Regions from separate parts of the Nonomuraea sp. LPB2021202275-12-8 genome, predicted to be linked through region 1. Evidence: predicted binding sites of a transcription regulator. Region 1 holds the regulator's gene; the other holds the start of a gene.
The links. Region 1 encodes HspR, which represses chaperone genes until heat shock. Its sites were predicted from a motif close to ANTTGAGTCNNNNNGACTCAANT; they were not measured.

Region 1 (8,161 bases):
CAACCTCTGGGGCGTGATCCACGGCTGCAGGCTCTTCGCCGCCCAGATGGCCGAGCGCGGCGAGGGCGGCCACATCGTGAACGTCGCCTCGCTGGCCGCGTTCGCCCCTTCGCGGCTCCTGCCTGCCTACTCGGCCTCCAAGGCGGCGGTGAAGATGCTCAGCGACTGCCTCAGGGCCGAGCTCGCCGGCCACGGCATCGGGGTGAGCGCGATCTGCCCCGGCTTCGTGTCCACCGGCATCGCCCGCAACGCCACCTACGTGGGCGCCGCCCCGCGAGAGCTGTCGGAGGAGGCGGTGCGGCGGCGCGCGTACCCCCCGGAGCGGGTCGCGGCCCACATTCTGCGCGCCGTGCACCGCAATGAGGCGGTCGTGCCGGTCAACGCCGAAGGCAAGATCGGCTATGTCCTGTCGAGAATTTCGCCCGCCGCGATGCGCGGACTGGCCCGGCTGGCCACTATCCCGGGGAATCCGCGCATTCGCAGGTAACGATCGTGCCCGTGGGGGGAAGATGGAGCCTGTGTCCTCGCCGCAAGTTGAAGAAGACTGTGCGCAGCCCAAACCGCTGCGGCGCCAGCCCACACAGCGCCGCAGCGCCCGCCGCGTCGAGCGGATGCTCGACGCGTGTGCCGAACTGCTCGACGAGATCGGCTACGAAGCGCTGTCCACGACGCGCATAGCCGAGCGGGCCGGTGTCGCGATCGGCTCGGTCTACCAGTTCTTTCCCGACAAGCGTGCCATCACCCAGGAGCTGACCAGGCGCAACGTCGAGCAGTTCGTCTCCAGGGTCGGGCGCAGGTTCATGGAGGAGGACTACCGCGGCTGGTGGGAGGCCATCGACGCGATCATCGACGAGTACGTCGACATGCACCGGACCGTGCCGGGCTTCAAGAGCCTGCACTTCGGTGACGTGGTGGACCTCAACCTGCTCGACTCCGACTCCGACAACAACACGGTGATCGCCGGACGGCTGCGCGGGCTGCTGCTGGGCGAGTACGGCCTGGCCGACAGCCATGAGCTCGACGTGGCCGTGCTGGTCGCGGTCGAAGCCGGCGACGCGGTGCTCAAGCTGGCCTTCCGGCGCGACCCCGACGGGGCGCCGGAGATCGTCGACGCCGCCAAGCAGCTCGTCCGCGGTTTCCTCTCACGCCAGCTCAAGTCCTGGACCCCGCAGGCGGGCTAGCTCAGGCGGCCTGTCGCCCGTTCCGGAGCTGGTCACGGCGGGAGCGGGGCGACGTGGACGTGGATGCGTTCGCCTTGGCGGCCGGAGAGGTTGAGGATTTCGACGGGGCAGGCGGGTGTCGAATCCGGCGGCTTCACCTGGGTCCATGATCAGGCGGTGGCAGGCCACGATGACGTCACTAGCCGTCCTTGGGCCCTCCGGCGGGCCGCCCCGGTGCCCGGTCGGCGTGTCTCCTGGGCGACCGGTCATGCCGTTCGAGCGCCGCGGCCGGAGGCTGCTCCTGGATCCTCGGCGTGGCCGGCGCTCGGGGGCAGCGGACCGGGATCGACACCGTCCGCACACCCCGCGCCTGCCGGGCCTGGAGCCTGACCTCGAGCGCGCGCAGGCTCCTTTCGGCCGACTCGATGGCCTCCATACGGGCCGAAACATAGCCCGCCACTCCGGGAATCAGGGCCGACGCGACGACGGCGCAGGCCAGCGTGAAGGTCATCTGCTTGGACGTACCCATCACAGCCCCTCCCGCTCGCCGACGCAGAGCACCTGCTGTATGCCCTGTGACGTGCGGAGATACGCGGGGTGTGAGCATGCTTGGACAATGCGTTGCCTTACGCGTGACCGATCGGCGATGTGTATTGAGCGGGCGAAACCGCAGCGCGCTCGGTAGTCTCACGTTGTGGCGCATGTGACCCGTGAGCACCTTGATCGCCTGCTTGAGCAGGCGCTGCTGGCCGACGACCACAGTTCGCTGGCCAGACGGCTGTATGACGTGGCGCTCCGATACTCCACCGGCGACGTCTCCAGGGCGTCGATCCTGGTCCAGGCCGCCGAGGAGTGGAGAGCCGCCGGGCAGCCCGCGCGGGCGCTGGAGTGCTTCCAGCGCGCGCTCGAAGATGGTGGCGACGCCAGCATCGACCCGCGTGCCGGCATCGCCGACACGCTTTTCGAGCTCGACCGGCACGACGAGGCGAGGCAGGTCATCGAGACCATCCGCGCCGAGGGCGACGTCTCGGCGACGACCGCGCACAGCATCGCCGAGACCCTGGTCGCCTACGGAGACCTGCGGGCGGGGCACGAGTGGGTGACTCAGGCCGTGCTGTCTTGCGACGAGGACGACCCCGAGCACGTGGCCATGCTGCGCACCCGCTACCGCATCAGGGTCGACCTGGGGCTGCCCGAGGACGAGCTCGACGCGCTGATCTCCTGACCGGCGCGCGGCGACAGGGGTGCGGCCCTGTCACCCGCGGCTTCAGCCTGCCCTGCCGACGTCAGCGCAGGTCGAGACCGTGGAGCATGCCGGTGAGGCCGTCGAGCGACGTCTGCGCGTCCGGCAGCCGGGTGCCGTCGTTGACGCCGCCGACCGCGGAGGGCACCTGGGGAAGGGTCCGCTCGACGAGGTCCCTCTTGATCTGGTTGACCGGTCCGGGCAGGTTGAGCGGCGCCTCGACACCGGCCTCCGCCACCTTGGCGGGGTTGGGCAGGTTGCCGACCGTCATCCCGACGGGCAGGTTGGGCGTTCCCGGCACGTTGGGCAGGTTGGGCAGGTCCGGGACGTCGGGGAGCCTGGTGAGGCTCGGCAGCCCCGTGCGGGCGGGGATGCCCGGCGATGACAGCACGGGCATGCCGGAGGTCGCGACGATGCCGCCCAGGTCCGACAGGCCCATCGCGGACCGCGCCGAGGCGAGCCCGGTCAGGCCGATGCGCTCGGCCATCCGGGCGGCGCTCAAGGCCAGCTCGCCGCTCTCCGAGCCGACGAGCTGGTTGCTGCCGGTCGAGTCGTCCACGCGGATCCTGCGAAGATCGTCGCAGAGGGTCGCGGTCGACCCGGGCGACCGCACGGTCGTCGGCTTGTTGCGGCACTCGGCGGCGGCCGCGGGGTTCGCCCCCAGCCAGGTGACCCCCGCGGTCAGAGTGACCATGGCAAGGATGCTTCGGATGCTCCGAGATGACACTTCACGTCCCCCTGATCGTTCTCGGTGATCTGACGACGCTGAAGCTAGTCAGGCACGCGACACGCGAGAGGCGGCTTGTCCGAAGCCTGGAGCGAACCTTAAAGACCCGGCGCCGGGATGACCGGAGCGTGAAACGCCGGCGCCCGGGGGCCGACCGGGCCTCCGGGCGCTCTTGGCGTGCGCGGGATCAGGCGCGCCGCACTGTCAGCTCGTCGTCACCGAGATCCACCAGGACCTTGTCGCCGTCGGTGACCTCGCCGGAGAGCACCGCCCTGGCCAGCTTGTCGCCGATGGCCGACTGGACCAGGCGGCGCAGCGGGCGCGCGCCGTACAGCGGGTCGTAGCCCGTCAGCGCCAGCCACTCGCGGGCCGCGGGGGTGACGTCCAGGGTCAGCCTGCGGTCGGACAGCCGCTGCGCGAGCCGGTCGATCTGGAGGTCGACGATCCTGGTCAGCTCCTCGGAGCCGAGCGCGTCGAACAGGATGACGTCGTCCAGCCGGTTGAGGAACTCGGGCTTGAACGCGCTGCGGACCGCGCCCATCACGGCCTCGCGCTTGGCGTCACTCTCCATCATCGGGTCGACGAGGAACTGCGAGCCGAGGTTGGAGGTGAGGATCAGGATCGTGTTGCGGAAGTCGACCGTGCGGCCCTGGCCGTCGGTGAGGCGTCCGTCGTCGAGCACCTGCAGCAGCACGTCGAAGACCTCCGGGTGGGCCTTCTCCACCTCGTCGAGCAGCACCACCGTGTAGGCGCGCCGCCTGACCGTCTCGGTGAGCTGGCCGCCCTCCTCGTAGCCGACGTAGCCGGGCGGAGCGCCGACGAGCCTGGCGACGCTGTGCTTCTCGGAGTATTCGCTCATGTCGATGCGGGTCATCGCCCGCTCGTCGTCGAACAGGAACTCCGCCAGCGCCTTGGCCAGCTCCGTCTTGCCGACCCCGGTGGGACCGAGGAAGAGGAACGAGCCCGTGGGCCTGTCAGGGTCGGCGATGCCGGCGCGGCTGCGCCGTACGGCGTCGGAGACGGCCTGTACGGCCCGCTGCTGGCCGATCAGGCGCTTGCCCAGCTCCTCCTCCATGCGCAGCAGCTTGGCCGTCTCCGCCTCCAGCAGGCGGCCTGCCGGGATGCCGGTCCAGGACGAGATGACCTCGGCGATGTCGTCGGCGCCGACCTCCTCCTTCACCATGGCGTTCTCCGGCGGCGCGGCCTCGGAGGCCGCCTTCAGGGCCTGCTCCAGCTGGGGCACCTCGGCGTACATGACGCGGGAGGCGGTCTCGAAGTCACCGTCGCGCTGGGCCCGCTCGGCGGTGCCGCGCGCCTCGTCGAGCTGCTTCTTCAGCTCACCGACCTTGTTGAGCCCGGACTTCTCGTGCTCCCAGCGGCCGACCAGCGCGTTGAGCTCCTCCTGTCGGTCGGCGAGCTCCCGGCGGAGGCGCTCCAGCCGCTGTACGGAGGCCTCGTCGGTCTCCTTCGACAGGGCCAGCTCCTCCATCTTCATCCGGTCGACGTCGCGCTGAAGCTGGTCGATCTCCACCGGGCGGGAGTCGATCTCCATGCGCAGCCGCGAGGCGGCCTCGTCGACCAGGTCGATGGCCTTGTCCGGCAGGAAGCGGTTGGTGATGTAGCGGTCGGACAGCGCGGCGGCGGCCACCAGCGCGCTGTCGGCGATCTGCACCTGGTGGTGGCCCTCGTAACGGCCCTTCAGACCACGCAGGATCGCGATCGTGTCCTCGACCGTGGGCTCGCCCACGTACACCTGCTGGAAGCGGCGCTCCAGCGCCGGGTCCTTCTCGATGCGCTCGCGGTACTCGTCGAGCGTGGTGGCGCCGATCATGCGCAGCTCGCCGCGGGCCAGCATCGGCTTGAGCATGTTGCCCGCGTCCATCGCGCCCTCGGCGGCGCCCGCGCCCACGACGGTGTGCAGCTCGTCGATGAACGTGACGATCTGCCCGTCGCTCTCCTTGATCTCTGACAGCACGGCCTTGAGCCGCTCCTCGAACTCGCCGCGGTACTTCGCGCCGGCCACCATCGCGCTCAGGTCGAGTGAGATCAGCCGCTTGTTGCGCAGCGACTCGGGCACGTCACCGGCCACGATGCGCTGGGCCAGGCCCTCCACGACGGCGGTCTTGCCGACGCCGGGCTCGCCGATCAGCACCGGGTTGTTCTTGGTGCGGCGGCTGAGCACCTGGACCACGCGCCGGATCTCGGAGTCGCGGCCGATGACCGGGTCGAGCTTGCCGCTGCGGGCCTGCTCGGTCAGGTCGACGCCGTACTTCTTCAGCGCCTGATAGGTGTCCTCGGGGGTCTCGCTGGTGACGCGGGCGTGGCCGCGTACCTTCTCGAAGGCGTCGAGCAGCGCCTGCGGGGTCGCGCCCTGCGACCTCAGCAGCTCGGCCACCTGGCCGCCGTCGGCGGCCAGGCCGACGAGCAGGTGCTCGGTCGAGACGTACAGGTCCTCCAGCCGGTTGGCGTGGTGGACGGCGGTGTTCATCACGGTGAGGAGCTGGCGGGAGCTCGACGGCGCGCCCACGGTCGAGCCCTGCGCCTTGGGCAGCGCCGCGAGCTGCTCCTCGGCCTTGGCCCGGAGGGTGCGCCAGTCGGCGCCGACCACTTCGAGCAGGGGGACGGCGGTGCCGCCCGTCTGGGAGAGCAGGGTCGTCAGCAGGTGGGCCGGAGAGATCTCCGGGTTGCCCTCCGCGGCGGCACGCCGCATGGCACCCGAAAGCGCCTCCTGGCTCTTCTGGGTGAGCTTGTAGTCCATCTTTCTAGGCCCCCGGTGGCAGCTCGTAGCGGATCAGCGCCCTGACCATCTGCATCTCGGCGCGCAGGCGGTGAACCTCCTCACGCAGCCGCAGAGCTTCGTTCTCGAGTTCGAGGATCCGCTTGATGCCGGCGAGGTTGATGCCCTCCTCCTGGGAGAGCCGCTGCACCTCGCGCAGCTGGATGATGTCGCGTGTCGAGTAGAGGCGGCCGCGCCCCGCGGTGCGGCCGGGGCAGACCAGTCCGAGCCGGTCATACTGCCGCAGCGTCTGCGGGTGGAGCCCCGACAGCTGCGCGGCCACCGAAATCACGTAGACGGGAGTGTCGTCTGACAGGTCGAAATAGTTGGCGTCCATCGGCTACTCGCTTCTGGCCCTCTGAATGAGATCAGCCCGCGGGTCCTCGGCCGCGGCGGCGGTGTTGAACTCCGACAGGAGCTCGCGTGACTTGTCGTCCAGCGTCTTCGGCACGACCACCTCGACGCTGGCGAGCAGGTCGCCCTTGGTGCCGTCCTTGCGGGCCACTCCCCGGCCGCGCACCCGGAAGGTGCGCCCGTTGGGGGTGCCCGCGGGGATGCGCAGCGTGACGGGCAGGCCCTTGAGGATGGGCACCTTGATCTCGGCGCCGAGAGCCGCCTCGGTGAACGTCACGGGGACGGTCACCGTCAGGTTGTCGCCCGACCTGCCGAACACGGGGTGCGGCTTGACGTGCGTCTGGATGTAGAGGTCGCCCGCCGGGCCGCCGTTCTCGCCCGGTGCGCCCTTGGCCTTGAGCTTGACCCGCTGCCCGTCGGCCACCCCCGCGGGGATGCGCGCCTGGATGGTCCGGGTGCTCTTGGCCCGGCCGTTGCCCTCGCACACGGGGCAGGGGTCGTCCACGAGCAGCCCGCGGCCCTTGCAGTCGCGGCACGGCTCGGAGAAGGCGAAGTTGCCCAGGTTGCGGCTGGCCGCCCCGGTGCCCTCGCAGGTCGGGCAGACCCGCGGGGTGGTGCCGGCCTTGGCGCCCGTCCCGCTGCACGCCGTGCACGCCGCCGAGCTGGTCAGGCGGAGGGACACCGTGGAGCCCTCGACCGCCTCGGTGAACGACAGCGTGACCTCGGACTCGATGTCCTGCCCGCGGCGCGGCCTGGTGGTGGTGCCGGTGCGGGTGGAGGCGCCACCACCACGGTTGAACAGGCCGCCGAACAGGTCGCTGAAGCGCTCCCCGGTCCCCTGGCCGGTCTGTTGCTGGCTGGCCGTGCCGCCGAACAGGTCTCCGAAGTCGAACGGGAAGCCGCCACCGCCAGGACGCTGGCCGCCCACCCCGGACCCGAACAGCGTGCGCGCCTCGTCGTACTCCTTGCGGCGCTTGCTGTCGGACAGGACGTCGTAGGCCTCGGAGACCTCCTTGAACTTGGTCTCCTTGGCCGCGTCGCCCTGGTTGGTGTCCGGGTGGTACTGCCTGGCCAGCTTCCGGTAGGCCTTTTTGATCTCGTCGGCGGTGGCGGACTTGGGCACACCAAGGACGGCGTAGTAGTCCTTCTCCAGGTAGTCCTTGGTGCTCATCTACGGCCCTTCGTCCTCGTCAGTTTTCTTCGTCATCGGACGCCGAAGGGGCGTCCCCGGGCTCTGCCACGGCGACCCGCGCGGGGCGCAGCACCCTGTCACCCATCCGGTAACCGGGCTGCAGCACCTCGATCGCGGTGGGCTCGGCCACGTCCGGCGAGTAGCTGTGCATCAGCGCCTCGTGGACCATGGGGTCGAACGGGTCGCCCTTCTGCCCGAAGGAGCTGAGGCCGAGCTTGGTGACCGCCGCTTCCAGTGACTCTGCCACCTTCGCGAAGCCACCGGTGAGCTCGCCGTGATCACGTGCCCTGCCGATGTCGTCGAGTACGGGCAGCAGCTCCGCCAGCACGTTGGCGACGGCCTGCTCGCGGACGGCGACGCGGTCGCGCTCCACCCGCCTGCGGTAGTTGGTGTATTCGGCCTGGACACGCTGCAGGTCGGCGGTCCGCTCGGCGAGCTGCGCCTGCAGTTCCCCGTTGGCGGGCGCGGCCTCGGCCGGGGGCACGGGCTGCTCGGCGGCGTTGCCGTCGGCGTGCACCCGTGCCTCGCCCGTCTCCGGGTCGATCTTGCGGTTGTCGCGGATCACCGGCTCTTCGTGCCCGTTGTCACGCGGCGGCATCACTGGTCCTTCTTCGGCTGGTCTTCGTCAACGATCTCGGCCTCGACGACGTCGTCGTCCGCGGCCTTCTGCTCCTGGCCCGGCGTGGCGTCCTGGGGAGCGTCCTCGCCG
Region 2 (8,161 bases), on a different contig from region 1:
CCGCGCAGGTCGGCGACGGCGCGGCGGAGCGCCGCCGCTCCCCGCGTGGCAGAGGTGTCCAGCATGACGTCCAGGCTCACGGTCGGCGGGGAGTCGTAACCGAGCCAGGCCACCACGGCGAGCCGCCTGTCGGGATCCAGGCGGGACGCCTCGGCCAGGAGTGCGCGGGCCGAGCCTCCCGGACGATGGTGGCCGGTGTCGAACGTCTTCACCGTGACGTCCGCGCCCGGCACGATGATCGCCACCCCGTCCGCCGTGGCCGGATCGCCGAAGACCTCCACGAGACGGCCGCTCGACGGGGCGGGCGGGATGACGAGCGCGCCGAACGCGAGCATTCCGAGAACTCCATGGCGTGTGCGCATGGCGTCGAAGCTACGAAGACCGCCATGTAACCCGCGTCACCGCTGGGGTTGAACCTCCCGGTAGTACCAAGGGGTGACGCGGCTCGGCCGGGGATGACGCGCGGCGCGTACGGCTACGAGCCGAGCCTGTCGCGGGCCTCGTCGAGGGCGTCGAGGGCGAGATCCCAGTCGAACGGCGCTCCGGCGCTTCGTGGTGGTGCCGGCTCCCAGATGCCGGGGCCGTACAGCATGGTGACCCCTGCGGCCCGCAGCTCGCCGACGTTGCGCTCGAAGGCGGGGTGGGAGGCCTGGGCGCTGTTGACGGCGGGGGCGGCCACGAGCGGCAGGCCCATGCCGATGGCCTCGGTGATCAGGCCGAGGGCCAGGGTGTCACTGATGCCCGCCGCCCACTTGTTGATCGTGTTGAACGACGCCGGGCACACGAGAATGGCGTCGGGGTCGGGAAGCAGGTCGGGCGCGTCAGGATCCTTGTACGCGTGACGCACGGGGTAGCCGGTCAGCTCGGTGAGAGCGGCGACGTCGACGAACCGCACCGCCTGGGGCGTGGCGATCACACACGGGGTCCAGCCGCGTCCGATGGCCCGCTCGACGAGCTCGTCGACGACGCGGGCGCGCGGGGTCGCGCAGACGACGATGTAGAGCACGGGATTGACGGGTGTGTTCATGAGGGCATTCAAGCCGGTCGGCCCGATGCCTCGAAGGCATGCGACTGAGCGTCGCCCGGCCCGTCAGCGGGTGTAGCGGTGCTTGGCGCCAGGAGGGAAGTATTCCGCGTCTCCCGCCTCGCGCAGCCGGATGACGGGCGCCTGCTGCGCCTCCGGCACGTAGTGCCCGAACTCGCTGTTGAGCCGGAGCAACTGCTCCAGGATCGACCCGCCGACGGCCCGGGCCGTCTCCTGGGACGGTTTCTCGCCGGGCGCGAGCTCCACCGTGACCGTCAGGTGCCGGTCGCGGCCGGAGTCCTCCACCACCTCCAGCACGAACTTGCCCGTCACCAGCGCGCTCACAGCCTGCTGCTCCAGCCCGACCGCGATGTTCTCCGGATACACGTTCGCCCCGTAGTAGGAGACGGTGAAGTGGGTGCGATCGAAGACGTACACGAAGGGCCGTTCGGGTCCGGGGGCCGACGGTTCGAGCCCGCGCTCCCGGACGAACCGCAGCATGCGTTCGTACGGGATCACCCCGCCCTCGTCCGCGATGTGGTAGCGGATCAGCGGGACGCCGTTGTCGCCGGAGAAGAGCAGCGTGCCCCGGTGCTCCTCGAAATGGCGGACCTCGGGGTCGTACTGGACGAGCGTCGGCAGGCGGGACTCGCCGAACAGCTCCCTGGCCGTGGCGGGTCGTTCGGCCAGGAAGCGGCGGATCTCCACCGACAGCGGAGTCTCGTTGCCCAGAACGCCCGCGTCGGCGGTGCCGTACAGGGAGGCGATGCCGCGCAGCGGGTCGTCGATGCCCGCTCTGGAGGCCACGAGGGTGCGCCATTCCTCGCTGAAGACCTCGCCGGCGGTGACCAGCTTGACGTCCCAGGCGGACCAGGGGAGACCGGAGTCGATGACGTTCTTCAGGAAGGGCGGGTAACCGAGCAGGACCACCTGGTCGAAGTGTGGCGCCAGCTCGGGGATGACGCGCAGGATCTCCTGCTTGTCGCTGCCGGGCGCGACCACGCTGATCGGATATCCGAGCTCCGCCAGGTGGCGGCAGCAGCTGACGGTGAACAGGCCGCCGACCCAGGTGCCGAGCGCGAAGCAGACGACGGCCAGGGTGCGGCGTTCGCGGGCGTCGAAGGAGTCCCTGAAGATCTCCTCGAAACGGGCGGCGATCACCCGCTCGTCAGAGGCGGAGCGCGGCCAGAACGACGGCACCCCGGTGGAGCCGGACGACACCGCGATGATGTCGCCGATCACCCCGTCGCGGCACAGATCGGGCAGGGGATGGCGGCGCGTGTAGCCGTCCTTGGTCGTCATCGGCAATCCCACGAAATCCTGAGATGTCGTGATCTTCCGGGGATCGATGTGGTGCTCGGCCAGGAACGCCCGGTAGGCCGGCACCGTCTCCGCCACCTCGTGGAACAGCTTGACGACGTCCATCTGCCGACTGTAGATCCGCCGGGCGGCGGCCGTCACCCGCCCGGCCGCACCAGCCCCGTCTCGTAGGCGTAGACGATGGCCTGGGCCCGGTCACGCAGCCCCAGCTTCATCAGCACCCGCCCCACGTGGGTCTTGACGGTCTGCTCGGCCAGCACCAGCTTGCCGGCGATCTCCTGGTTGGACATGGCCTGGGCGACCAGGGTGAGCACCTCGGTCTCCCGCTCGGTCAGCCCTGCCAGCCGGCCCGCCTCGGGTGCCCGTGACGGGCCCAGCCTGGCGAACTCGCGGATGAGCCGCTTGGTCACCGCCGGCGCGATGAGCGCCTCACCGGCGGCCACCACCCGCACCGCCTCGGCCAGCTGGGTGGCGGAGGCGTCCTTGAGCAGGAACCCGCTCGCCCCGGCGCGCAGCGCCTCGTAGACGTAGTCGTCGAGGTCGAAGGTGGTCAGGATGAGGACCTTGGACCGCGCGCCGGAGGACAGGAGCCGCCTGGTGGCCTCCAGCCCGTCCATGACCGGCATCCGGACGTCCATCAGCACCACGTCGGGGGCGAGCTCCGCCGCCCGCTCGACCGCCTCCCGACCGTCGGCGGCCTCGCCTACCACCTCGATGTCCGGCTGGGCACTCAGGAACACGGTGAACCCGGTGCGCACCATGCCCTGGTCGTCGGCGATCAGCACCCGGATCACCCGGACCCCCGTTCGGTCGTGGCGTCGACCGGCAGTGTCGCGGTCACCTGGAAACCTCCCACGGGGACCGGCCCGGCGTCGAGCGTGCCGCCGAGCAGCGCCGCCCGCTCGCGCATGCCGACCAGCCCCTGACCGGCTCCCCGCGGCCCGGCGGGGGCGAGGCCGGGGCCGTTGGTGATGTGCAGGCGTAAGCCGCCGTCGTCGCGGCCGATGTCGACCACGACCGTGGCGCCCGGCGCGTGGCGCATGGCGTTGCTCAGCGACTCCTGGACGATCCGGTAGGCCGACAGTCCCAGCGCGGGCGCCAGGCCCTCCAGCGACGTGGGCCGCTTGACCAGCACCGTCAGCCCCGTGGCCCGCGCGTTGGCGATCAGCTCCTCGACCCGGTCGAGGCCGGGCAGCGGCGCGGTGTCGGTCCGGCCGTCCTGGTCGCGCAGCACGCCGAGCACCTGGCGGAGCTGGGCGATCGCGTCCAGCGACAGGCCGCGGATGTCCGCCAGCCCCGCTTCGAGCTGGGCCGGATCGCCCGCCGCCTTGAGGGGGACCGCCTCGGCCTGGATCGCGATCACCGACATGTGGTGCGCCACCACGTCGTGCAGCTCGCGCGCGATGCGGGCCCGCTCCTCCAGCACGGCCTGGGCGCCCACCGCCTCCTGTGTGCGCTGCTCCTCCACGACCAGCTGGGCCGTGGCGGTGCGGCGGACGCGCACGTTGTAGCCGAACAGGACGGCGACCGTCACCATGACCGCCGCGACGGGCATGGAGTTGGGATGGATGATCCAGGCCGTCAGGACGCTCAGCACCCAGATCGCGACGGTGATCCGCCGCTCGCAGCGTACCGCGGCCGAGTAGCTCACCAGCAGACAGGACAGCACCATCAGGAACGTGTAGGGGGCATCGGCGGGCCGGACGCCGATGGACGAGGTCACCCAGACGCCGATCGGCAGCATGAGGAACCCGGTCCGCCAGGCGGCCAGCGGCCACCTGTCGCGCAGCGCGAGCGGCAGGGCCACGCCCACGGCCATGAGCAGAGAGAAGCCCTCGGAGACGGGGGAGACGGCCTTCACATTCCAGTCGGACACCTGGGAGAGCGTGGTGAGGAACGCGATCGCGGCCAGCAGCGCGTCGGCCGCCTGCACCAGATCCAGCCGGGAGGTCGGGACGACGGCGAGCCGGCGCGGCAACCGGACTGTCAGCCGCCGCGAGCGGGGCGCCGGAGGGTCGGCCACACCCTGATAGAGCGCGAGCTGAACAGGCCGCACCACTGCCGGGATCACGCCCACAGCCTACGAGCGGGGCCGGGGGCGCCGCGTCCCACCAAGGTCTGATCCCCCCTCATTCCCAGGTATCGCTTACATAATTACGATCGCTCTGAGCGAACAGTCGCAGCGAAGGGAACAATGGCGGGCTCTGATGAATTGAGTCCATGTAACTCAACCCTTTGGAGTGCGCATGAGTGAGAGCTTGATCCTCCCGGTCCTGCCGCTGGATGACGCTGTCGTCCTGCCGGGCATGGTGGTTCCCCTGGACCTGTCCGACTCCGAGGTGCGGGCCGCCATCGACGCGGCACAGGCATCCGGTCGCAACAAGCCGCAGGTCCTCCTCGTTCCCCGGATCGACGGCCGTTACGGCGCCGTCGGCGTGCAGGCCGTTGTCGAGCAGGTCGGGAGGCTTCCCGGCGGCGAGCCCGCCGCGGTCGTCCGCGGCGTCAACCGGGTGCGCGTCGGCAGTGGCACGACCGGACCGGGGGCGGCGCTGTGGGTGGAGGTCAGCACGGTCGACACCGTCGCCGCGGGCGAGCGCGCCCAGGAGCTGGCCAAGGAGTATAAGGCCCTGGCCACCACGATCCTGCAGAAGCGTGGCGCCTGGCAGGTGGTCGACCAGGTCAACCAGATCGACGACCCGTCGGTGCTGGCCGACAGCTCCGGCTACACCCCGTGGCTGACGACCGCCCAGAAGGTCGAGCTGCTGGAGGCCGCCGACCCGGCTGACCGGCTGGCCCGGCTGATCGAGTGGTCCCGCGACCACCTCGCCGAGCTGGACGTGGCCGAGACGATCCGCAAGGACGTCCAGGAGGGCATGGACAAGCAGCAGCGCGAGTTCCTGCTGCGCCAGCAGCTCGCCGCGGTCCGCAAGGAGCTCAAGGAGCTCAACGGCGACACCGCCGGGACCGAGGAGGAGGACTACCGCGCCCGCGTCGAGGCCGCCGACCTGCCCGAGAAGGTGCGCGAGGCGGCGCTCAAGGAGGTCGACAAGCTGGAGCGGACCTCCGACCAGTCTCCCGAGACCGGCTGGATCCGCACCTGGCTCGACACCGTCCTCGACATCCCCTGGAACGAGCGGACCGAGGACACCTACGACATCGTCGGCGCCCGCGAGGTGCTGGACGCCGACCACACGGGCCTGTCCGACGTGAAGGACCGCATCATCGAGCACCTGGCCGTGCGCAAGCGCCGCCAGGACAAGGGTCTCGGCGTGGTGGGCGGCCGCCGCAGCGGCGCGGTGCTGGCCCTCGCCGGCCCGCCCGGAGTCGGCAAGACCTCGCTGGGCGAGTCCGTCGCCCGCGCGATGGGCCGCAAGTTCGTCCGCGTCGCGCTCGGCGGCGTCCGCGACGAGGCGGAGATCCGCGGCCACCGGCGCACCTACGTCGGCGCGCTGCCCGGCCGCATCGTCCGGGCCATCCGCGAGGCCGGCTCGATGAACCCGGTCGTCCTGCTCGACGAGGTCGACAAGGTCGGCGCCGACTACCGCGGCGACCCGACCGCTGCCCTGCTCGAAGTGCTCGACCCGGCGCAGAACCACACCTTCCGCGACCACTACCTCGAGGTCGAGCTCGACCTGAGCGACGTGCTCTTCCTGGCCACGGCCAACGTCCTGGAGGCGATCCCCGGGCCGCTGCTGGACCGCATGGAGATCGTCACCCTCGACGGCTACACCGAGGACGAGAAGGTCGCGATCGCCCGCGACCACCTGCTGCCCCGGCAGCTGGACCTGGCCGGCCTGACGGCCGAAGAGGTCAAGGTCGAGGAGGGCGCGCTGCGCAGGCTGGCCGCCGAGTACACCCGCGAGGCCGGGGTCCGGTCGCTGGAGCGCTCGATCGCCCGCATCCTGCGCAAGGTGACGGCCAACGACGAGCTGCCCGCCACCGTGGGCGCGGACGACCTGGTCGGCTACCTCGGACGGCCGCGGTTCGTGCCGGAGTCGTCGCTGCCCGAGGCCACCCAGCGCACCTCGGTGCCCGGCGTGGCGACGGGCCTGGCGGTCACCGGCGCCGGCGGCGACGTCCTCTACGTGGAGGCGTCGCTGGCGGACCCGGAGACCGGCGAGACCGGGCTCACGCTGACCGGCCAGCTCGGCGACGTGATGAAGGAGTCGGCCAGGATCGCACTGTCCTACCTGCGCTCGCACGGCGCGGAGCTGGAGCTGCCGGTCACCGCGCTGAAGGACCGCTCGGTCCACGTCCACTTCCCCGCGGGCGCCGTGCCCAAGGACGGCCCCTCGGCCGGTGTGACGCTGACGACCGCGCTGGCCTCGCTCCTGTCGGGCCGCCTGGTCCGCGGCGACGTGGCCATGACCGGCGAGATCTCGCTCACCGGGCGGGTCCTGCCGATCGGCGGCGTCAAGCAGAAGCTGCTCGCGGCGCACCGGGCGGGCATCACCACGGTGCTCATCCCGGCCCGCAACGAGCCGGATCTGGACGACGTGCCCCAGGAGGTCCGCGACGAGCTGACCATCCACCCGGTCGGCGACGTGCGCGAGGTGCTCGACATCGCCCTCGCCCCGGCGCAGGTGGCGTCTTCCGTCGCCGCCTGACCCGGCCTCCATGACGCGCACCCCGTCGCAGCTCCCGCTGCGGCGGGGTGCCCGTGTGCTCGTATCAAAGATCATTATTTTCCGTATATAGATGGTTGAATCATCCCGCCGTTTGACTGAATGATTCGTTGATGCTTGGCTGACCTCATGCTGTACGGAACGCCCGCGCTTGAGGCGGTGGACAAAGCCGTGCTGGCCGAGATCGAGGACATGCGGCGCGATCTGAAATACCGCCTGGCCGAGACCCATCGCTGGGACGGCCAGCTCCGCCGGCAGCTGCAGGCGCGCGCCATCCAGGGGTCCAACTCCATCGAGGGCTACCAGGCCAGCGTCGAGGACATCGAGTCGATCATGGCGGGGGAGGAGCCGCTGGAGACGACCGGCCCCGTGGCCAGGGAGATCGCCGGATACCAGCAGGCCCTGACCTATATCCAGCAGCTCTCCAGGGCCTCTGCCTTCCGGTATGACGCGGGGCTGCTCAACGCACTGAACTTCATGATGATCGGCCACCATCGCGACAAGTCGCCGGGCGTCATCCGGCCCGGAAGCGTCTACATCCGCAACTCAGAGACCGGCGAGGTGGTCTACGAGGGGCCGGACAGCGAACGGGTGCCGGAATTGATGGACAAGCTGGTCGAGTGGCTCAACGACGGGGATCTCGGCGCCCCCGGGTACGTCCGCGCCGCAATGGCGCACCTGAATCTCGTCAAGATCCATCCCTGGCGGGATGGCAACGGCCGGATGTCGCGGGCCCTGCAAACCCTGGTGCTCGGCCGGGATCAGATCACGACACCCGAGTTCTGTTCGATCGAGGAGTGGCTCGGCCAGCAGCGCTCCACTCTCGACTACTACGACGTCCTCGGCGAGGTCGGTCGGCGGAGCTGGAGTCCGCACGGGGACACCCTGGCATGGGTGCGGTTCTGCCTGCGAGCACACCACCTTCAAGCCCAGCGCGTGGCACAGCGCCTGGCACAGGCGGGAGAGATCTGGACCCTCCTGGAAGAGCGGATCGATGCCGACGCGCTCAACCCCCGCGTCGTGTCCGCGCTATACGAGGTGTTCGTGAACACCCGGCTGCGACGCAGCCGATACCAGGCCGACGAGGGGCTCAGCCAGGGCCAGGCCGCCCGCGACCTGCGCGACCTCGCGGCCAAGCGCTGGGTTCGGCCGTACGGCGAGACCAAGGGCCGCTTCTACGCCCCCGGCCCCC

Region 2: lon (endopeptidase La) is a predicted target of HspR. The motif match lies at 4,555-4,577, and genes of this name have one in related genera.

What each region holds. Positions count from the first base shown of each region.
Region 1 is NZ_JBAHWD010000014.1:180,846-189,006, reverse strand. It holds gene V5E28_RS25680 (SDR family oxidoreductase) at 1-487, shown strand, start outside; gene V5E28_RS25675 (TetR family transcriptional regulator) at 519-1,181, shown strand; gene V5E28_RS25670 (hypothetical protein) at 1,360-1,689, opposite strand; gene V5E28_RS25665 (tetratricopeptide repeat protein) at 1,855-2,385, shown strand; gene V5E28_RS25660 (hypothetical protein) at 2,447-3,097, opposite strand; gene clpB (ATP-dependent chaperone ClpB) at 3,318-5,888, opposite strand; gene V5E28_RS25650 (heat shock protein transcriptional repressor HspR) at 5,893-6,243, opposite strand; gene dnaJ (molecular chaperone DnaJ) at 6,247-7,431, opposite strand; gene grpE (nucleotide exchange factor GrpE) at 7,451-8,050, opposite strand; gene dnaK (molecular chaperone DnaK) at 8,050-8,161, opposite strand, start outside.
Region 2 is NZ_JBAHWD010000002.1:185,364-193,524, forward strand. It holds gene V5E28_RS04660 (alpha/beta hydrolase) at 1-362, opposite strand, end outside; gene V5E28_RS04665 (flavoprotein) at 476-1,027, opposite strand; gene V5E28_RS04670 (phenylacetate--CoA ligase family protein) at 1,091-2,449, opposite strand; gene V5E28_RS04675 (response regulator transcription factor) at 2,482-3,138, opposite strand; gene V5E28_RS04680 (sensor histidine kinase) at 3,135-4,415, opposite strand; gene lon (endopeptidase La) at 4,591-6,951, shown strand; gene V5E28_RS04690 (Fic family protein) at 7,099-8,161, shown strand, end outside.